2 linked regions of the Pelagibaculum spongiae genome follow. The protein of the gene in region 1 binds, or shares a complex with, the protein of each later gene. Links are inferred from orthologs where the notes say so. Each region holds a gene or a part of one and is shown on either strand. Other genes may lie near its edges. The genes, in order: tsaB and tsaD.

Region 1 (10,257 bases):
GATGATGCTGAAGAAACAGTAAGAAGTCGTCTTGATGTTTATCACCAACAAACAAGCCCGTTGGTTGAATATTATTCAAAAGATTCTGGCGATTCGACAGCTTATGTACGCGTGGAAGGTGTTGGTGAAGTAAATGAAATCCGTGACCGTATCTTTGGCGCGTTAAGCTAAATAGCAATTTAGCTGATTGAAATAAGACAGGGGTCATTCGTGGCTCCTGTTTTTTTTGTTTTGAAAATACGGTGTAGCATGCTCTAAATTCTATTGAATCATAGTGAATTCAGTAAAATCTGGTGCTAATTTGAAATAGAGCATCAAAATAAATTGAAACTTTTAGATGTTTCGTCTTTGATTACTCATCAATGGTAGGTAATTGATCATGGTTTTAGATCAACATGATTATGTAATTTTACTTTCTTGGGCTGATGACAGAAATTTGATCTGAAGTTTCACGATTTGATCTTACTCTGAAATTAGAAATTGCATGGGCTGAAATTTATAAGGAGATCAAAGCATTCCAATTTTGAAAGTTGGAAGGATTATTAGAAAGATGCTCTGAAAATGAGTTTTGTCAAAAAAAATTACTAGTGTATATTTCAAATGATTAAATCATTTGCTGCAGTATGGTCGCATTTGTGATTTTTCTGTGTTTAAATATTTATAGGAAATTCGAGTCTCCGGAGAAAGCCTGATGCCAAGAGTGAAAAAAACTATTGCAAAGAAAGCAGCTACTCGCGCTTCTTCTGCACCCAAGAGTGACAAAATGAATAAGCAGTTAGAAGCCGCGCGCGATAAATGGCACGTAGCAGTTAAAAAAGCTAAAGACGTTGAAGATAAATATAAATCTCAACTGAAAGAAGCTAAAGATGCATTGAAAGCTTTAAAAGCTGATCAAAAAGTTGAAATTGAAGCGGCTATTGCAGCAGCAGAAACTCAAGCAGTAGCTAAGTTTCTGGCTGATGCTCAGAGCCAATTAGGCACAGCAGCTAAACCAGCTAAGCGTCGCGGACGTCCAGCTAAGGCCGCAGCGGATAAAGCAGCACCTAAGGCAGAGCCTAAGCGTCGCGGTCGTCCACCTAAGGCCGCAGCTGATAAAGCAGCACCTAAGGCAGAGCCTAAGCGTCGCGGTCGTCCACCTAAGGCAGCAGCTGATAAAGCAGCAACTAAGGCGGAGCCTAAGCGTCGCGGTCGTCCACCTAAAGCAGCAGCTGATAAAGCAGTAGCAGAAGCACCTAAGCGTCGCGGTCGTCCACCTAAGGCCGCAGCTGACAAAGCAGCACCTAAGGCAGAGCCTAAGCGTCGCGGTCGTCCAGCTAAGGCCGCAGCTGATAAAGCAGCACCTAAGGCAGAGCCTAAGCGTCGCGGTCGTCCACCTAAGGCAGCAGCTGATAAAGCAGCACCTAAGGCAGAACCTAAGCGTCGCGGTCGTCCAGCTAAAGCCGCAGCTGATAAAGCCGCTGTTAAAGCAGAGCCTAAGCGTCGCGGTCGTCCAGCTAAAGCCGCAGCAGATAAAGCAGCACCTAAAGCAGAGCCTAAGCGTCGCGGTCGTCCACCTAAGGCAGCAGCTGATAAAGCAGCACCTAAGGCAGCACCTAAGCGTCGCGGTCGTCCACCAAAGGCTGCTAAGCCTGAAGTGAAAAGCGAGCCAGCAGCGCCCGTACAAGGTGAATTGACAGAATAATTCTGTAATTTTACTTTATAGCCGCCGTCCTTATTGAGGGCGGCGGCTTTTTTATGTGGTTAATAAAAATGACAGTTTCTAAATTAGTTAATGGGCCTATTCTGGCGCTTGAGTGTTGTACCGATGCTTGTTCTGTAGCATTGCAGGTTGATGGGAAAATATATTCCCGGTTTCAGGTTGTGCCGCGATCACATTCAAAAGTAATGTTGGAAATGGTTGATCAAGTTATTGCTGAAGCAGCAATTGATAAAAAGGATTTAAAGGCTTTAGCGGTTACGGCGGGCCCCGGAGCATTTACCGGTGTTCGATTGGGTGTCTCTTTTGCTCAAGGTATTGCATTTGGGTTGGATATTCCTGTTTATGCGGTAAATACTTTGGATGTTATTGCTCAAGGTGCTTATGTAGAAAATCCACAAGTAAAAAGTATTTTATCTGTTTTAGATGCTCGAATGGGTGAAGTGTACTTAGCGGGTTATCAAATTCAGAATGGGCAATTGCAGCTTGAAGTGCAATCTGGAGTATTCAAGCCTGAAGCGTTACCTAATTTAGACGTTGTCTCGCAGGCGCTGGTCTGCGGCACTGGCTGGAATGTATGTAAGCAGGCGTTACCGAAGGATGTGACTTCTGAAACAGAAAATCGTTTGCCTTCAGCTGTCGATATTTTCCCGCTGTTGGACAATACTCAGCCGATGTCAGCCGCTGATTTATTGCCAGTATATTTACGCAACGAGGTGACCTGGAAAAAATTAGACCAGCAGTAATGCAAAAGTAGAATTTACGTTTCCAGTTACAACTAATGGCAATTTAAAACTATTTCTAGTTTTGTGTCTGGTTTAACTTTACTTTCTCCTGTTTTTTTGTACAGTAAAAAAGATTTTTTAGGTAAGCGACAACCGGGAGTTATCGTTATGGCTGTAATTGTTCGCTATATCGTCGAAAGAAATGGTGTAGAGATGAAGGCTTTCAGCAGCAAAAAAGAAGCAGATGCTTATGATCGTCAGCTGGAAATTGCTGAGAAGTTCTCAGAATTCCTTGATCAATCAGGTTTAGAGTTAAATGAAGATCTGCAAGAAGAGTTAGGTATGTACCTAGCGGAGCATGCAGAGCAGGCTGTGGCCATACTTAAAGGCCAGAAAGAGAAAAAGCCTGCGTCGGCACCTAAGCCAGCAAAATTGGTAAAGAGTGCATAATCGTTGGTTGATTGGAAAAGCCGTAGCAATATCGCTGCGGCTTTTTTATGTCTTTTGCTTAATTAGGCATACAATCAATTTAAGCGAGTTATAGAAAATAATGATGACAGATCATTCAATATGACGACAAGAAAAAAATATCCAATCATAAATGCTAAAAATGTTGGTTCTCGTGAACAAGCATCAGCAGACATCGCCTGTAATTTCCAATCCAACACTCCTGTTGTATCGTCAAGCAACCCTCTTGCTGAAATACTGCTGGGTAGCGCTGGGCAGATAAATTTGTGTCGGCAATTGCTTGAAGATTTTACCCATCAAAAGCATCAAGGTGATGCTAGGAATTCAAATGTCGATTTTCATGCCACGTGTGAAGTGGAATGTGAAGGTTATCAATTAAATCTAAAATGTCACTATCAAAACGTAGATGACATCTATTTCATTTGGTTTAATATTGAGAAAAACCAACTGTTTTCCGAACACAATGGTTGGTTTAAAAAGGTTTCTGTCACCGATTTAGCTAAATACTCCGCCATGCTGCTAACGTTGTTAAAACAAGTTGCCGGTTGTGATTCGATTCTTTTCGATTATGTTTCCGGTTTAGTGGTTGAATCTTCTGATTTGAATAATGACAATTGCTCATTGCCAGGGTTATCAATTGTTAATCTAAAATCAGGCGCAGATATCCAACATGATTATCAACAATTGCTGGCACTAGCAACTCAAGTGATTAAAGATAAGCCCTGCCTGCTACTGCAAAAAATAGAATCTCGTTACTTGTTGGTAAGTTGGTTAAAAGATAGTGCAAAACAGTTGCCTGAAATTGCAGTGGCAGCAATTCAACAACAGTTGGCTTTGATTGTTAGCCAAACATTGCTTTCAATTGATATCTCTCATGTGGCTAAATCTGAAAAATCGCTCAATGTAGTTACGAGCCCAGAAATCTATAAAGAGACTTTTACTAAAGCGCAGTCCGCTTTGTTGCTAATGGATCAGAATGGACGGCTGCTTGAAGTGAATTCTGCTGCCGCAGCGGTTTTTCAACATTCGATTAATCAAATGGTTGGTAGTTTTTTTCAAAGTTACGTGAAGTTGTCTGATTGGCAGCGAGGCTTGAAAAGCTTTTATCAGTTGTTGGCGGGTAAACGTGAACGGCTTATAGCACGAAAAAGACTGGTTGGGCCTCAGGGTGAATTAATCTGGTGTGATTTAAAGCTATCAACTGTTATGTCAAAAGGGATTATTCTTGTTGAGATAAATGATATTTCACGAATATTGGCCCAGCAAGAACAGTTGCACTCAAGAAATATTCAATTAGCTCAAGATAACCAGCTATTGCAAGTACGCTCAGAAACCGATGAGTTAACTGGCCTACATAATCGTCGAGCGCTAGTAATGCGTTTAGCACAAGATCTTGAACGAACTATTCGTAATCAGCATTTTGTCTCAGTTGTCATGTTAGATGTCGATCATTTTAAAAGTTATAACGATCAATTTGGACATTTAGCGGGGGATCAAGTTTTAAAAATCATTGGTGAAATTTTAAGAGGCTGTGTCAGAACTATTGATATGGCAGCACGCTATGGCGGTGAAGAATTTACGCTAGTTTTACCTGAAACAGATATTGAAGGTGCGATGAGTCTAGCGGAGCGTTGCCGGGCTTCTATTGAGGCTTTTATTTGGCCGATGCGTGATATTACAGTGAGCTTGGGTGTGGTTTCTTGTCAGCCTAAAGAAAATGAAGTGGTGAGTAGTGCTAAATTATTATCGGTTGCAGATAAGGCGCTATATCAAGCCAAGCACAGTGGTAGGAATAAAATTGTGCAAGGGAGTTGGGATTCCCCTGCACAGGTCAATCAAGCGAGCTAATCTTTTGCTAGTAACTCTTTTAATGTCTCGAAATAAATTTGATCGAGTAATATAAGGTCATCGCAAGAGACGCATTCATTCAGTTTATGGATAGTTTTATTACAAGGCCCTAATTCAACAACTTGAGCACCTGTCGGTGCAATAAATCGCCCATCTGAAGTACCGCCAGAAGTCGATAGTTCGGTATCCAATCCAGTAACCAGTTTGATCGCCGATACGGCAGCGTTTACTAAGCCACCTCGATTAGTAATGAAAGGTTGGCCAGATAAGGTCCAGATAATTTCATAATCCAACTGGTGTTGTTGAAATAAAGTTTCAACTCGCTGTTTTAATTGCTCGGCTGTGACTTCAGTAGAAAAACGAAAGTTAAATAACAGCTCCAGTGTTCCAGGAATCACATTGGTAGCACCGGTGCCGCCATTGATATTCGAAATCTGAAAACTAGTCGCCGGGAAAAATTCATTTCCCTGATCCCATTCAGTTTTAGCTAATTCATCAAGTGCCTGCATTGCTGCATGGATAGGGTTTTTTGCCAGTTGCGGATAAGCAACATGCCCTTGAATCCCATTAATGATTAGCTTGGCATTTAGTGAACCGCGGCGACCATTTTTAACTGTATCGCCGACTTTTTCTGATGCGGAAGGTTCGCCGACAATGCACCAATCGATTTTTTCGTTGCGCTTTTCCAGCCACTCAATAACTTTAACAGTACCGTGAGTCGCGATGCCTTCTTCATCACTGGTGATTAAAAAAGCAATGGAACCTGAATGGTCAGGATGTGCAGCAACAAATTTTTCACAGGCGGTAACGATGGCAGCTAATGAGCCTTTCATATCTGCAGTGCCGCGACCATGCAGCATGCCATTTTCGATAACGCCTTCGAATGGAGGGTGTTGCCATTTGCTGGTGTCGCCGGTTGGCACGACATCAGTATGCCCTGCAAAAGCTAATAATGGTTTTTCAGTGCCGCGGCGGGCCCAAAAATTTTCCACTTCGCCAAATTTCAAACGGTGAATGGTAAAGCCGATTTTTTCTAAACGCTCAATCATCAATTCTTGGCAACCAGCATCTTCTGGAGTAATGCTTACTCGATGAATTAATTGCTGTGCCAAATCGATAGTTGGGTGCAGTGCTGAATTATTGTGCATTGAATATTTGCTCATACTGCTGGCTGTTAAATCCAAAATACACCTGTCCTTGATATTCCAGAACCGGGCGTTTGATCAAGCTGGAGAATTCGCTAGCCAGTGCAGCTGCTGATTTAGGCGTTTCCGCCAGCGCTTTTTGTTGATCATCAAGCTGACGCCAAGTGGTGCTACGCCGGTTAAGTACCGTCGTAGCAGGATGTTGTGCTAACCAACTTTGAATTAATTCTGCGCTGGGGGCTTCGGCCTTAAAATCACAAAATTGATAATCAAGCAGTTGGGTATCCATCCATTTTCTGGCTTTACGAACGGTATCGCAGTTTTTGATTCCGTAAAGTTTCATCTTTCTCTTTTCTCTCTGAGTTTTTATATTGCTAAATCAAGAGGTAGGTCGCTAATGTCTTTTATGCGTTTACCGACAACCATTTGTTCGAGTTGTTCAAGAGGTTCGCTTGCATCGAGCTCTTTTAATGCTTCAAGTAGTTCGTATAAAGCAATGTGATATACGCAGTCTAAGTCACCGGTACCAAGAGCAAGGGAAGCAATTCTGCTGACGGTTGGTTCTGCGGTTAATGATATTATATGGGGTGATCTTCCTTTGCGGGCTCTCATAAGATTAAGTGCTTCAGTTCTTGTGTTTTGAGCTCTATCTGAACGCATGGTGAATTTACAAGAGATACTTGCGTGGAGAATCAGGTTAGGTGCTTCAAGGGTTTTATGGTTTTTTATTCTTAGCGCAGATTGCTTGCAAGAGTGGTCATCAACAATAAGGGTGTTGCTATTTAGCATGTCGTCAGTTTCAGGTGATCTTGAGATGACGATATCAGGAGCGACGGTATAGCCATCACCTAAGAAATTTCTTAACTCTGCATGTTTATCTGCGAGCAATCCAAGTTCAGATAAATGAGTGTATTGCTCATATTGTCCAAGAACAGATTGGCGGCGGCTATTTATTTTTTCGACCTGCCAATTGCCTGGTCTGAGATTGCCAAGTTGGAGGAAAGTCTTTTGTAAGTATTCAGTGCAAGCTTGCTCAAATTCATTGCCCAATGTCTGCCCTTTTTTCTTTTGGCTTCGTGTAGTAACTGTTATGCCAAGGTTTTGAGCAATCTTGTCGGTGAGTAAATTTGCAGTCAGTACGCTGTGCTTCTGTCCTGAATCTGCATTACTGCATATTTTTTCTGCGCCATATTTTGAAAATGCGCTAAAAGTGAGTATTTCATTTTTAATTAATAACCTATGAAAATTATCTCTCTGCTTGGTCAGAAGGCTCATTCTCTTACTTCCTGTTTGAGGATGCTTGCAAGGCTTTGAAAATTTGTTTGCCAATAGCTTCGGCGACAGGTGGAGGGAAGGCATTGCCTACTTGGCGATAGGAATGTGTTTTTGAACCGTAAAAAGACCAATAGTCGGGGAAACCTTGAATGCGTGCTGCCATGCGGATGTTCAATAAAGGCATCTTTTCACAGCCAGGCTGTATTGTGCCATCGCGTTTTAGCGCACCTTGGAAGCCGGGTTCTGGAATTTCGTCGTCATTGGCTAATCGGTGTGCGTTGACGCCTAATGCTTGCCATTGACGCTTGGCTCTAGTTGGCCCTAAGTCTGGGCCGCCGTGCTTTTTAGATCCTCCAACCAAGGTGGGTGCGATATTGTTAGCTTTGGCTTTCCAGTCTTTTGCGCTTTCCCAGCCTTTTTGAGCAATTAGGTCGTAAAGAGCCTCTCCGACAGTGATTTTTGGGTTTGCTTGAGTAGGCCAGTGAAAGTGTTTGAATACAGATGGCTTCATGGCGACCAATATCACTCTAGGGCGCAGTTGCGGAACACTAAAATTGCTAGCTTGATGCAGTTTCCATTCGCTCTGATAGCCCATTTCAGAAAGCTGATTAGAGATTATCTCTCTATACCAAGAAAATTTTTCTTCAAGCAAGCCGGGGACATTTTCTAGCATTACAGCGCGGGGTTTGATTTTTCGAATAATTTCCAGAGCTGTGGGAAATAAATCTCTCTCATCTTCATGGCCAAGTTGTTGTCCTGCTTTGCTAAATGGTGGGCATGGGACGCCGCCAGCAACTAAATCAATATTTTTCCCAAGGTTGATAGTGTTCTTGGCAAAATCTTTTAAGTCACCCTCGATTATATTTTCCCAGCCAAGATTGAGTGTTTGGTTGTTTAGGCGAAGTGTTTCACAAGCGTGGTGATCGATTTCAATTAATGCAGCATGCTTAAACCCGGCCAAATGGAGGCCTAATGCTTGGCCTCCTGCTCCTGCACACATCTCAATAGCGATCATTGGTATTTAAATCTCCGAAATATCTAAAATTAAATTGGCTAAAGGGGCCGTTTATGCCCCCGAGTAGCGGGTTTAGTTAGTTATGTGCATGTAATTCGTGGTTAAGCTCAACCGCGTTTTTATTGGCTTTGGCTTCTAATGCACCGCTCAAACTGTTGCGACGGAATAGCAAATCATTCAAGCCGGAAAGCGCACGGGCTTTAACAACTTCGACCAATTGTCCCTTGTCATCTAGCAGGTTGACCTTGGCACCGGCAGTCAGATATAGGCCAGATTCAATAGTGCAGCGGTCGCCCAGTGGAATGCCCAAACCAGCATTGGCACCAATCAGACTTTCTGTGCCGACGGTGATCACTTCTTTACCGCCACCAGACAAGGTGCCCATGGTTGAGCAGCCGCCGCCAAGGTCAGAACCTTTAGCAACGGTAACACCAGCAGAAATACGACCTTCGATCATGCTGGTGCCTTCGGTGCCGGCATTAAAGTTAACAAAACCTTCGTGCATGATGGTGGTGCCTTCGCCCAAGTAAGCACCGAGGCGAACCCGTTGTGCATCGCCAATACGAATCCCAGACGGCACCACGTAATCGGCCATTGATGGAAATTTATCGACTGACTTCACTTCAAGTACTCGACCTTCCAAGCGTGCTTGTAGTTGGCGATCGGCCAGCTCGCGAGCGTCGACTGCACCTTCGCTGGTCCAAGCGGTGTTGATCAGCAAACCGAACATGCCATCAAGTTTGGTGTGGTGGGGCTTAACCAGCCTGTGAGATAGCAAATGCAGCTTTAAATAAACTTCAACAGCCGATGCCGGTGCCGAATCTTCTACTAGTGCGCAGATAATCGCTGGCTGTACGCTGTCTGCCATTCGAGCGGCAATCTTAGCAAGTTCAGCTTGATCATTTTGTTGTAGCTGCTGGCTTAGTTGCTTTAGCTGCTCACTAGATAATTCTACGCTGGTGTTTTCAGTGATCTCGCCAATCACAGAAGTTACAGATTTGATCACCGACGCTTCTGGGTTTAGTAGTGGTGCTGCAAAGAAAACTTCCAGCCACTCATTTGCCTGATTCTTGGTTCCGATTCCCCAGCCAAGACTAAACATCTTCATCAAATCTACTCCTTAAATCTTACCGTTATGGTTATAACTATTGGCACATCGGTCGCGGTAAAGTGCTAAGCCAAACAGCTTGGCAAGTTGCGTTGATCAATGTGCTGGAATTCAAGTTTTTGCTTTGGTCTCTGGCTTAAGTCTGAAATAGCTAGTGAATAGCCATAACAAAAACAAGTTTGAGTTATTGGTTTTATCAGTGCCCTGCAGGCTGATCGACAGTATATGGCAGTGAAAAGTTTTTTCACCCATCGATTTTGAAATGATAGCCAAATACAGTTGCCGATAAATTGTTATCAAATATATCTTTTGTTGGTTTTATTGGTGCGGGTCAATGTTTTTTGGTCGGCTTGGCAGATAATCGCTGCCAGTTAGGTTGTTGTTTGTAATAGTAATCCCGGAGATAGAAATGAGTTCTAACGATAGTGCTTCTGAAAGCTGCAATGAAGTGCTTGAAAATGTATATGCGACCCAGCAGCCGGTCGAAAATATTAGTCATGATCAACAAGCGTTGATCGAATTGGTCGCTTGTGCCCAGCAAAGTAATGAGAGTTATATTGCCGGTTATAACTAGTCATTTGCAGAATTAAGTAAAAAAGGGCTGTCATAGTGACGGCCCTTTTTTATTGTGTTCGTGCATTGCCTGACGGCTAAATATCAATTCCTTGGCTGCAGGCTTGCTGTACTAAATCTGAATCATTATCTGAAGCGTCGTCCTGTGGGTCTAGTTGCTGGATGATCTGCTCTCTTAATAATGAGAGTTTTTCACTATCTTCGATTGGGTTTCCGTCCATATCAGATATGAAAAATACATCCTCGATTTTTTCGCCATAGGTTGCAATGTGGGCGCTATGGATAATTGCGTTATTTTCCAGCAGGGTTCTTGCCACCTTTGCCAATAAGCCGGGATGGTCTAGGCCATAAAGCTCCATCACCGTCATGGTGTTATGGGAGTCAGGTGAAAAGGACACTCGGGT
Region 2 (10,191 bases), on another replicon or contig:
TAAAGAAAGTTGACGGTGTAACCTGCGTAGAACGTGCAGCAGACAACCTGTTGTTGGCCAGTTTGGTCGCTGGAGGTGAGTTAGCAGGCGCGCTTTGGAAGCAGGGGTTATTTGACGGAGTTCATCCGTAATGATTTCTTTGGTATTTCTGTTGGAAGAGCCATCAGCCAAAGTCATGCTAAAGCTATTTTTACCTCGAATACTTCCTGATGATGTCAGTTTTTTCTGTATTCCCCATGAAGGCAAGCAAGACTTGGAAAAGTCGATTCGTAACAAACTCCAAAACTGGACGGTTCCTAATACTTGGTTTGTAGTGATTCGTGATAAAGACCAAGGCGATTGCGCACCACTCGAACAGTCTCTGCAAGCTTTGTGTGAAGCTGGTGGCCGACCTGAAACCTTAATTCGTATTGCAGTACATGAACTGGAAAGCTGGTTTTTGGGCGATTTAGCAGCAATTGGCCAGGCATATGCACTGCCCAAGCTAGCGAACAAGCAAAACTCGAAGAAATTCCGCAACCCTGATGCATTAGCCAATGCCAAGGAAGAAATTGGCAAGCTGGTAAAGGGTTATCAGAAAATGGCAGGGGCACGTGCCATCGCGCCGCACCTTGCTCTGACCGGCAATACATCGGTAAGTTTTCGGCATTTGATCTGTGGCTTAGAAAAGTATGTGATACAAATCAGACCACAAGTTTCTTAGTGGCGCCTGAAATCAAATCTACGCTCCTCAAACTATCTTGAGGAGCCTCGAGACGCCACAAGCTTCCTAGTGGAGTCTGAAATCAAATCTAAACGCCTCAAACTCCATGGTTGAATCTGCAACCGAAACGACCCGCCTCAAAATAATGTTCAAAAGCGCTATGGTCTTGTTATTAAACACACGCAACTATTAAAATTCCTGACTTAGCACAAACTGTATTTACTGATCGCTTGATTATTGAGCTGTCATGTCCGCATATTGGTTTCATAACAGGTCGCTCGATTAACCAGCCCAGCCAGCAACAGAATGGAATCCAGATGAAATTCACAGAACAACAGCTTGAGAAAGCGATCATCCAGCTACTGGGCGAGCAAGGTTATCCGCATGTTGCTGGTTCACAAATAACCCGTGCACCGGAAGAGGTGCTAATCAAGGATGACCTGCGAGCGTTTCTGGCCAAACAATACAAAGCCGAGGGCATTACCCAAGGCGAGATAGATTCGGTTATTCGCCAGTTAGCAACGCTGCCTGCCAGTGATGTGTACGACAGCAATAAACAATTCTGTGAATGGTTGTCCGATGGATTCTTGCTCAAACGAGAAGACCACAATTTAAAAGATTTATATATTCAGCTGTTGGATTACCCTGCTGTTTCAGTACCGGCCATGTTCGATGATGTGCTCGCCCAAGTTGCTGAGCCAATAAAACCCTACGCTGCTACAAAAAAAACAACGACTGATCATAATATTTACAAAATAGTCAATCAGCTGGAAATTGAAGGTAAAGATGAGTTAAGAATTCCCGATGGGATTTTATATATTAACGGCTTACCTTTGGTGGTGTTTGAATTTAAAAGCGCTATTCGTGAAGACGCAGCCACCATTCATGATGCCTATGAACAACTAACCACTCGCTACCGCAGGGATATTCCGCAGCTGTTTGTTTTTAATGCTTTATGCATTATTAGCGATGGCGTGAATAACAAAATGGGCAGTTTCTTTGCACCCTATGAATTTTTCTATGCTTGGCGCAAGGTGACCGGTGATGAATCGGTAGAAAAAGATGGTATTAATTCGCTTCACACATTATTACAAGGTTTGTTCGACCAGCAACGGTTACGCCAGGTTATTCGAGATTTTATCTATTTCCCAGATAAGTCCAATAAAGAGGAGAAAATTGTTTGTCGCTACCCTCAGTTTTATGCCGTTAATAAACTGTATAAAAGTATTCAGCTAAATAAAAAACCTGAAGGTGATGGCAAGGGCGGCACTTACTTTGGCGCTACAGGCTGCGGTAAAAGTTTTACCATGCAGTTTTTAGCCCGTCGGCTGATGAAGAGCGTTGATTTTGCAAGCCCAACCATTGTGTTGATTACCGACCGCAATGATCTGGATGATCAGTTATCTAAGCAGTTTACCAACGCCAAAACCTATATTGGCGACGCGACGATTGTTACCGTAGATAGCCGCCAACATTTGCGTGATTTATTAAAAGACCGGAAAAGTGGTGGTGTATTTTTAACCACCATTCATAAATTCTCTGAAGATATCGAACTGCTCAGCCAACGCAGTAATATTATTTGTATTTCTGATGAAGCCCACCGCAGCCAAATCAACCTCGATCAAAAAATAACGGTGATCGACACCGAGTCAAAAAAGGCGGTTCGCAAAACCTTTGGCTTTGCTTATTACCTGCATCAGTCACTTCCCAATGCGACCTACGTTGGTTTTACTGGCACACCGATTGACGCCACGTTAGATGTGTTCGGCCAAGTGGCTGACAGCTACACCATGAGCGAGTCAGTAAAAGACGAAATTACCGTGCGGATTGTTTATGAAGGCCGGGCGGCAAAAGTGGTGCTGGATAATAGCAAGCTGGAAGAAATTGAAGCCTACTACCAACAATGCCTGGAGTCAGGCGCTAGCGAATATCAGGTAGAAGAAAGTAAAAGCAGCAGCGCGAGCATGGGCAATATTTTAGGCGACCCAGAACGCATTCAAGCGCTTGCCAAAGACTTTGTTGCCCATTATGAAAAACGTATTGAAGAAGGCTCAACCATAAAGGGCAAGGCAATATTTGTCTCTAGCAGCCGACAAGTAGCTTGGTTGTTTTATCAGCAGTTACGTGAGCTGCGGCCACAATGGTTCGAAGTATTGCAATGTGAAGCAGGTGTGACACTTTCTGATAAAGAAAAGGAAAAAATCAAACCAATGGAACGGGTTAAAATGGTTATGACCCGTAACAAGGATGACCAAAAAGAACTGTATGATTTACTGAAAACTAAAGAATATCGTAAAGAACTCGATAAACAGTTTAAAAATGAGAAGTCCAATTTTAAAATCGCCATTGTGGTTGATATGTGGCTCACCGGTTTTGATGTGCCTTGTCTGGATAGCATTTATATTGATAAACCGGTGCAAAAGCACAGTTTGATTCAAACGATTTCTCGGGTTAATCGTAAATATGCTGGCAAAGACAAAGGCTTGGTCATTGATTATATTGGCATTAAAAGTCAGATGAATAAGGCATTGGCACAGTTTTCTAAAGCCGATGAAAGCAATTTTGAAGATATTCAGCAGTCAGTGGTTGAAGTAAAAAATCACTTGGATTTATTGCGGCAGGTTTTTCACACATTCGATACGGCTCCCTATTTCAGTGGTAACCCAGTCGCCCAGCTCAACTGCCTGAACAGCGCCTCAGAATTTGTGCTACAAACTGAAAAACTCGAAAAGCGCTTTATGGCGTTGATGAAACGCTTAAAAGCGGCCTATGACATTTGCTGTGGTAGCGAACAATTCTCCACCCACGAGAAAGACCTGGTACATTTTTACCTAGCGATTCGCTCAATTGTGTTTAAGCTAACCCGCGGAGAAGCACCAGATACCGCACAAATGAACGCCAAGGTTCGCGACATGATTGCCGAAGCAATTAAAAGTGATGGTGTCGAAGAGATTTTCAAATTGGGTGAAGATGGTGCAACAGCGATTGATATTTTCGATGATGATTACATGGAAAAAATCGATAAAATTAAACTGCCCAATACTAAAATTCAGCTACTACAAAAACTGTTAAAAAAAGCTTTGGAAGAATTCAAGAAAACCAACAAGAGCAAAGGGGTGGATTTTACCAAAAAATTCCAGTCGTTGGTCGACAAATATAACGAGCGTAAAGAAGAAGATGCCTTTACCGTTGAAGTACACGACGAAGCTATTTCAGAAATGTTCGGCCTGATGGGTGAATTAAAAACCGAAATGAATTCCTTTGAAGATTTGGGGATTTCTCTGGAAGAAAAAGCTTTTTATGATATTTTGAAAAAAATTGCTGACAAATACCAGTTTGACTATCAAGAAGATCGACTACTCATACTGGCAGCAAAAGTAAAACAAGTCGTCGATGATAAAGCCGCTTTTCCTGACTGGAATAATCGAGCCGATATTCAAGCTGAGCTGCGCGTCGCTTTAATTATGCTGTTATCAAAAAACGGCTATCCACCGGTGACTTACGCTGAGGTTTACAAGGAAGTGTTTGACCAGGCCGAGCATTTTAAGGCGCATCGAGCGGTATGAGCCATTCGCAAGAAAAACTGATATGATTTCTTCACTTTAGCAAGCACTCCGATTTCCAACGCTCTTGCCCTATTGTTGATAATTTTTTGTATCTCAGGATGTTGTTATGACTCTTAAACCTTTCAAACTAGGTAAACTCGATCCTTTTAATGATTTTGATTCCGCCAAAGAAGCGCTTGAAGCTTGGCTGGTCGAGTTCTCTGGCTTGTATCTGGCATCAGTTGAGTACAACAAGCTTTCTAAGGTAAATAAGAAGCAACAAGGGCAGTGGTTCGCTTTCTTTATGGACTTGTCGCTGGGATACATTGCCAAAGATTTGAATAAGCTTGATTTAGATGATGTACAAGAAATCATGATGGATTTGATTCCAAGAAAATTGATCTGTTCTGATACTCAAGCCAAAACAATTGTTCCTGATATTCTGGCTGCCTGGCAGTTTTTGGACCGAACCTTTAATAGCGGGCCAACTAAAAAACTAAAGCATGCCACAGAAATTATTGCTTTTCTAACCAGCATAAAAAGAGATTATCTAAAGATTTATAATCATGATCCATCTAGTTTCTCTTCACCTTTTGACTTATTGGATGAAGATGATTTTGAAACAGATTTTGACTTGTCAACCAATGATCTACTAGAGCAATTTGAAAATGATCGTTGGATTATAGATTTAATTGAAAGCACTGCGAAAAACATTAACAAAAAAACCAACATACTAGAAATTTCTGAATGGTCAACACTACTTGAGTTCGACCCATTAGATAATTTTATTTCTTTTATTTGTTGCGCTGGAATCAATGAAGAAATCGAACACTGCCAACAGGCGATGGTTCAATTACTCGAATATTCATTACAAAATTTATTTATGCTAATCCGGCAAAAAGACGCATCAGCCATCGAATTTTGGCAAGCTACAGAGAAAAACCTGATACTTGCCTTTGAGCATGACAATCTGAATGCTCACTCAACCAGTTTATTTATGTCTGTTCTCGCGCAATACAAATCTTTTCTTTCAGAAAATTTTGTCGACTTTATTAAAAACTACTCAATTGAAACTGTAGAAGATTTAAGTAGCGGCGAAATGACCCCTGAGGTATTAGACAATCTCTTTATAGAAATTGATAACAATACCGAGGATGAATTCGAACTCGCCAATCTACTCAGTACAGAGTTAGCGTTTTTACCTCCTGAAGGCTTTGAAATATTGTGTTCAGTCTTCGTCGATTCTGGCGCTAAGGCGTCTAATGCGCTGGCTTTATCTGTTCTCAACGATGATATTGAACAAGCAAAAGTTGCTATATCTATTTTAAATCAGCAACCTGGAAAACTGCCACCGGCGTCGTTATCTCGATTAATTCAAGTTCGAAACTGGTTAGCTGATCCGCTCAAAAAACCTGTCGACCAATTAATTAAAAATGCAAAAAAGAAAGGGGTGTCTTCATTAAGCAGTATTTTATTTTCCAAAGAGAATATCGTCGATTGCCATATGTCGGCAGTAGATGGTTCTGGCGCTCAAGGTGTGATGATTACCCTGCGAGATCACGATAAATTCAGATTAGTCGCTTTGGTATTCAAACAAAACTTAGGGATTGTTGATGTCAGTATTTCACCACCACTCACCAATACTTTTATAAAACAGCACATCAAAATGGCTAAAGATTCCATTGGCGCTTTAGAAAAAGTATCTGTTGATTTAATTCGCAAGCAACTACCCATTTTTATTTCACTCAATAAATCCAGCAACACCGCGATTGATTTTAATTTGGTACAAGCCATGGAATTAATTGGCGCAACTGACTGGAACCCAACCGAAGAAACACTTACCAGCTTATGCGATCAATCGCTGCTGACAGAGCCTACTAGTGCTGAAATCGTTACTGCAAAAAAAGCCGTAGCGCGCTGGGTCGATTCAGATTTAGGCAGCAGTTGGTTTGAAATGTTACGGCCTGGTACAAAACAGCATCACTCAGAATGGGCTGAAAGAATGCTGCGAATGGCTTTATGGTGCCAGTTTTCTGCTAGCAAACGCAGGCAAAACCAAGCGCGTAATTTTGCTGTTGTAAGCTGGTTATTTCAGAACTCCAAAAAACCTATTTTGAAAAATTAACATCAACACAATTTTTCATAGATAAACTAAAAACGAGCCAGCTTCGGCTCGTTTTTAGTTTCAATCATCTAGCTCAATTTATCTCACCGACGGCAACTCATCCAACGGCCAGCGCGGTTTACAAATCACTTGGGTATCGGCAATTTGCCCGGCTTTTAATCGTTGCATGCCGGCATAGGCGATCATGGCGCCGTTGTCGGTGCAATAAGCCGGGCGCGGGTAAAACACTTCGCCGCCCAACTTCTCTGCCTGCTCGGCAAGCTTTCGGCGTAATTCGCTATTGGCACTCACGCCACCGGCAACCACTAACCGATTAAGTCCGGTTTGTTTTAATGCTCGTTTGCATTTAATCGCCAGGGTATCGACCACCGCATGTTGAAAGGCACAGGCGATATCAGCACGGGTTTGTGCCAGCTCAGGCGAGCCTTTTTCCAACTCGGCACACTCTTTAATAAAAGTGTTGCGAGCAAAGGTCTTCAAACCAGAGAAACTGAAATCCAAACCGGGGCGGTCACACATGGGGCGAGGGAATTTATAGCGCGTCACATCGCCGCTTTCGGCAAGTTTGGCCAATTCTGGGCCGCCGGGGTATGGCAAACCAATCAATTTGGCTGTTTTATCGAAGGCTTCACCGGCAGCGTCGTCGACTGATTCCCCCAAAATGGTGTATTCGCCGATATTTTTCACTTCGATTAGCTGGGTATGACCACCTGAAACCAACAATGCGACGAACGGAAACTCTGGTTTAGGTTCATCGAGCATGGGCGCTAACAAGTGGCCTTCCATGTGGTGCACCGGAACGGCTGGAATATCCCAACTCCAAGCTAATGATCTGCCGGTAGCAGCGCCAACAAACAACGCACCCATTAATCCTGGGCCTGCGGTGTAGGCAACGCCGTCGAGGTCAGAACCCTTTAAACCCGCTTGCTGTAAGACTTCTTCTACTAAAGGAATCAGTTTTCGCACATGGTCACGACTGGCCAGTTCTGGCACCACACCGCCATATTCTGCATGGAGTTTGATCTGGCTATACAGCACCTGGGCAATCAGGCCTTGCTGATCGTCATAGATCGCAACACCGGTTTCATCACAAGAAGTTTCAATACCCAGTACTTTCATTGCCCGTTACTACTCTTAACTAATTTTCGCTGATGCGAGTGAATGCAAAATGCCCGACAGCTGGCGTTATAAAGGTATTAGATCCCTTATTCGACGCGCTGATTTGGCCTGTTCTGGGCGGAGATAATACGCCAGTGAGCGCGTTTGATCATCTGTTTGATGGGATTAACGATGCTTTTTCCACCAAATGCTTTGCAATTTTTGTCACAACTGATTAAAATTTCGCGCCTTGATAGCCGGGCTGTGCAGGTGACTGCATTTGAGATTGAGACCGACACAAAGATCTTTCCTAGGCAAATCATTGACACAACATGTTTTATTAATAGGTGACCACTAAAAATGCCAAATGTACGCGTAAAAGATAACGAACCGTTCGACATCGCCCTGCGTCGCTTCAAGCGCTCTTGTGAGAAAGCAGGCGTTCTGTCTGAAGTACGTCGTCGTGAATTTTACGAGAAGCCAACTGCAGTTCGTAAGCGTAAAGCTGCTGCAGCTGTTAAGCGTCACTTGAAGAAAGTGTCTCGCGAAAACCTGAATCGTAAGCGCCTCTACTAGAACCGGAGTCGCTATGAGCAGTTTGAAACTTCGTTTGAAGGAAGACCAAAAGGCCGCTATGCGTGCCAAAGCAAAAAGTCTTCTAGCAGTGATCCGTCAAATCAACGCTGCGATAAAGCAGATTGAAATCGATCAGCGCATTGAGCTGGACGATGTTGGCGTGGTTACCGTACTGAATAAAATGGTTAAGCAACGTCGCGATTCCATTACTCAGTACGAAGCTGCAGAACGTCAGGAATTAGCTGATCAGGAAAAGCTGGAGTTGGATGTGATCGCTACATACCTACCTCAGCCACTGAGCCCTGCCGAGATTGAAGCCGTTATAGAGGAGGTGGTCACCAAAACTGGCGCCAACTCGATGCAAGATATGGGCAAGGTCATGGGCCAGATAAAAGCTAAAGTTGAAGGTCGCGCAGATATGGGTGACGTCAGCAAGCTGATTAAGGCCAGACTTTCCAACTGATTCAGCAAACTGCTCATTAAGTTTGTTAAAAGCCGATATCCCAGGGTATCGGCTTTTTTAGTTCTACTGAAAATGTCTGACATGCTTGCGCCCAGCGATTTCACAGCACACTATATTTCAAATGATTTCACAGCGGCTGAATTTCAAATGATTTCACTATCAGCTAATCGCTAGTGATTTCACAGCAGCTTATTTGGTGTACTTGATTGTCTAAGTGCACTTGTCTCAATCGATTGTTCATCCTTCGAGGATCGCGGTGGCAGGCCGAATTCCACAAAGCTTTATTGACGACTTGTTAGCAAGAACCGACCTGGTTGAGCTGATTCGTTCGCGTGTCCGGTTAAAAAAAGCCGGCAAAAACTATTCAGGCCTATGCCCTTTCCACGACGAAAAATCTCCTTCTTTCTCGGTGATCCAAGACAAGCAGTTTTACTATTGCTTTGGCTGCGGCGCTTCTGGCAACGCAGTGAGCTTCTTAATGGACTACGAGCGACTGGAGTTTGTTGATGCGATTGAAGATCTAGCGCATCAAAGCGGCCTTGAAGTCCCTCGTGAAGAAGGCAGCCAGCAACATGATCAAGGGCACCAGCCGTTATATAACGCATTGGAGCTCAGTAAGCGTTTTTACCAAGCGCAGCTGTCTCGCCATGACGAAGGTAAGCGTGGCATTGAATATTTAAAGCAGCGCGGTCTGAGTGGCGAAATTGCCCGGGATTTTGCACTGGGCTATTCATTGGAAGGCTGGGACAATCTGATTAAGGCGATCAAACCCCACAGTTCGATCCAACAGATGGAGCAGGCCGGGCTGGTGATTAACAAAGAAGGCACCGACCGTTTCTATGATCGATTCCGTGGCCGGATTATGTTTCCCATTCGTAATCACCGCGGACGAGTGATCGCTTTTGGTGGTCGCATTCTCGGCGATGGCAAACCGAAATACCTCAACTCACCCGAGACACCTGTATTTCAAAAAGGCAACGAGCTTTACGGGCTTTACGAAGCTAAAAAAGCCAATCGAAGCCTAGAAGAACTGCTGATTGTTGAAGGTTATATGGACGTGGTCGCCCTGTTTCAACTGGGCATTCCTCGCGCCGTAGCGACCTTGGGCACTGCCTGCACTCGTGATCATGCTAAAAAGCTATTCCGTGCAGTTAATCGGTTGGTATTTTGCTTTGATGGTGACGATGCCGGTCGAAATGCCGCATGGCGAGCACTGGAAAATATTCTGCCTGAGTTACACGATGGCCGACAGGCACACTTTATGTTCCTCGATCAGGGTGAAGACCCAGATACCTTGGTGCGTAAAATTGGCAAGGAAGCGTTTGAGCAGGAAATTAAACAATCCCGCTCACTGGTTGATTACTTGTTTGAAGCGCTATCGCAGCAAACCGATATCAACAGCATGGATGGCCGAGCACGCTTAAGTGAACTGGCCAAACCGTTAATTGCCAAAGTGCCTGGACAGGTGCTCAAGCAATTGATGCTGGAAAAATTATCACAAATGGTGGGCATCACCACTGAAAAACTAGAACGTGCGATTCAGCAAAAACCAGCCGATTTAGGATATGGCAAACGCGGCGGCAGTCAATACGACCAATACGGTTCATCGAAGTCAGCTATACCAACCCGTTCACAAAACGCGGACTATCCAGACCACTATTTCGAGGTACCTCCAGCAACG

Evidence for each region.
Region 2: the proteins of tsaB (region 1) and tsaD are in contact, whole or in part, in a solved structure (PDB 4WQ4), measured with the Escherichia coli proteins. The link is inferred for Pelagibaculum spongiae from one-to-one orthologs.

The regions. Positions count from the first base shown.
Region 1 is NZ_QDDL01000011.1:37,876-48,132, reverse strand. What follows is about bases 626-3,595. They hold tsaB (tRNA (adenosine(37)-N6)-threonylcarbamoyltransferase complex dimerization subunit type 1 TsaB), read left to right. Parts: upstream 626-1,749; coding sequence 1,750-2,442; downstream 2,443-3,595. Other genes in these bases: DC094_RS18805 (sensor domain-containing diguanylate cyclase), read left to right, coding at 2,992-3,595; DC094_RS18810 (YebG family protein), read left to right, coding at 2,590-2,871; DC094_RS18820 (hypothetical protein), read left to right, coding at 692-1,681. Also shown: adk (adenylate kinase), read left to right, coding at 1-171; more of DC094_RS18805, read left to right, coding at 3,596-4,737; dapE (succinyl-diaminopimelate desuccinylase), read right to left, coding at 4,734-5,885; DC094_RS18795 (Spx/MgsR family RNA polymerase-binding regulatory protein), read right to left, coding at 5,875-6,225; DC094_RS18790 (NgoMIV family type II restriction endonuclease), read right to left, coding at 6,249-7,157; DC094_RS18785 (DNA cytosine methyltransferase), read right to left, coding at 7,162-8,172; dapD (2,3,4,5-tetrahydropyridine-2,6-dicarboxylate N-succinyltransferase), read right to left, coding at 8,249-9,274; DC094_RS22200 (hypothetical protein), read left to right, coding at 9,690-9,854; glnD ([protein-PII] uridylyltransferase), read right to left, coding at 9,931-10,257. UniProt on the Escherichia coli protein: Required for the formation of a threonylcarbamoyl group on adenosine at position 37 (t(6)A37) in tRNAs that read codons beginning with adenine.
Region 2 is NZ_QDDL01000009.1:56,351-66,541, forward strand. The notes cover bases 5,473-8,376. They hold tsaD (tRNA (adenosine(37)-N6)-threonylcarbamoyltransferase complex transferase subunit TsaD), read right to left. Parts: upstream 7,493-8,376; coding sequence 6,452-7,492; downstream 5,473-6,451. Other genes in these bases: DC094_RS17375 (Y4lR family protein), read left to right, coding at 5,473-6,373; rpsU (30S ribosomal protein S21), read left to right, coding at 7,832-8,047; DC094_RS17395 (GatB/YqeY domain-containing protein), read left to right, coding at 8,061-8,376. Outside these bases: DC094_RS17360 (AAA family ATPase), read left to right, coding at 1-131; DC094_RS17365 (DUF4276 family protein), read left to right, coding at 131-703; DC094_RS17370 (type I restriction endonuclease subunit R), read left to right, coding at 1,021-4,269; more of DC094_RS17375, read left to right, coding at 4,376-5,472; more of DC094_RS17395, read left to right, coding at 8,377-8,510; dnaG (DNA primase), read left to right, coding at 8,767-10,191.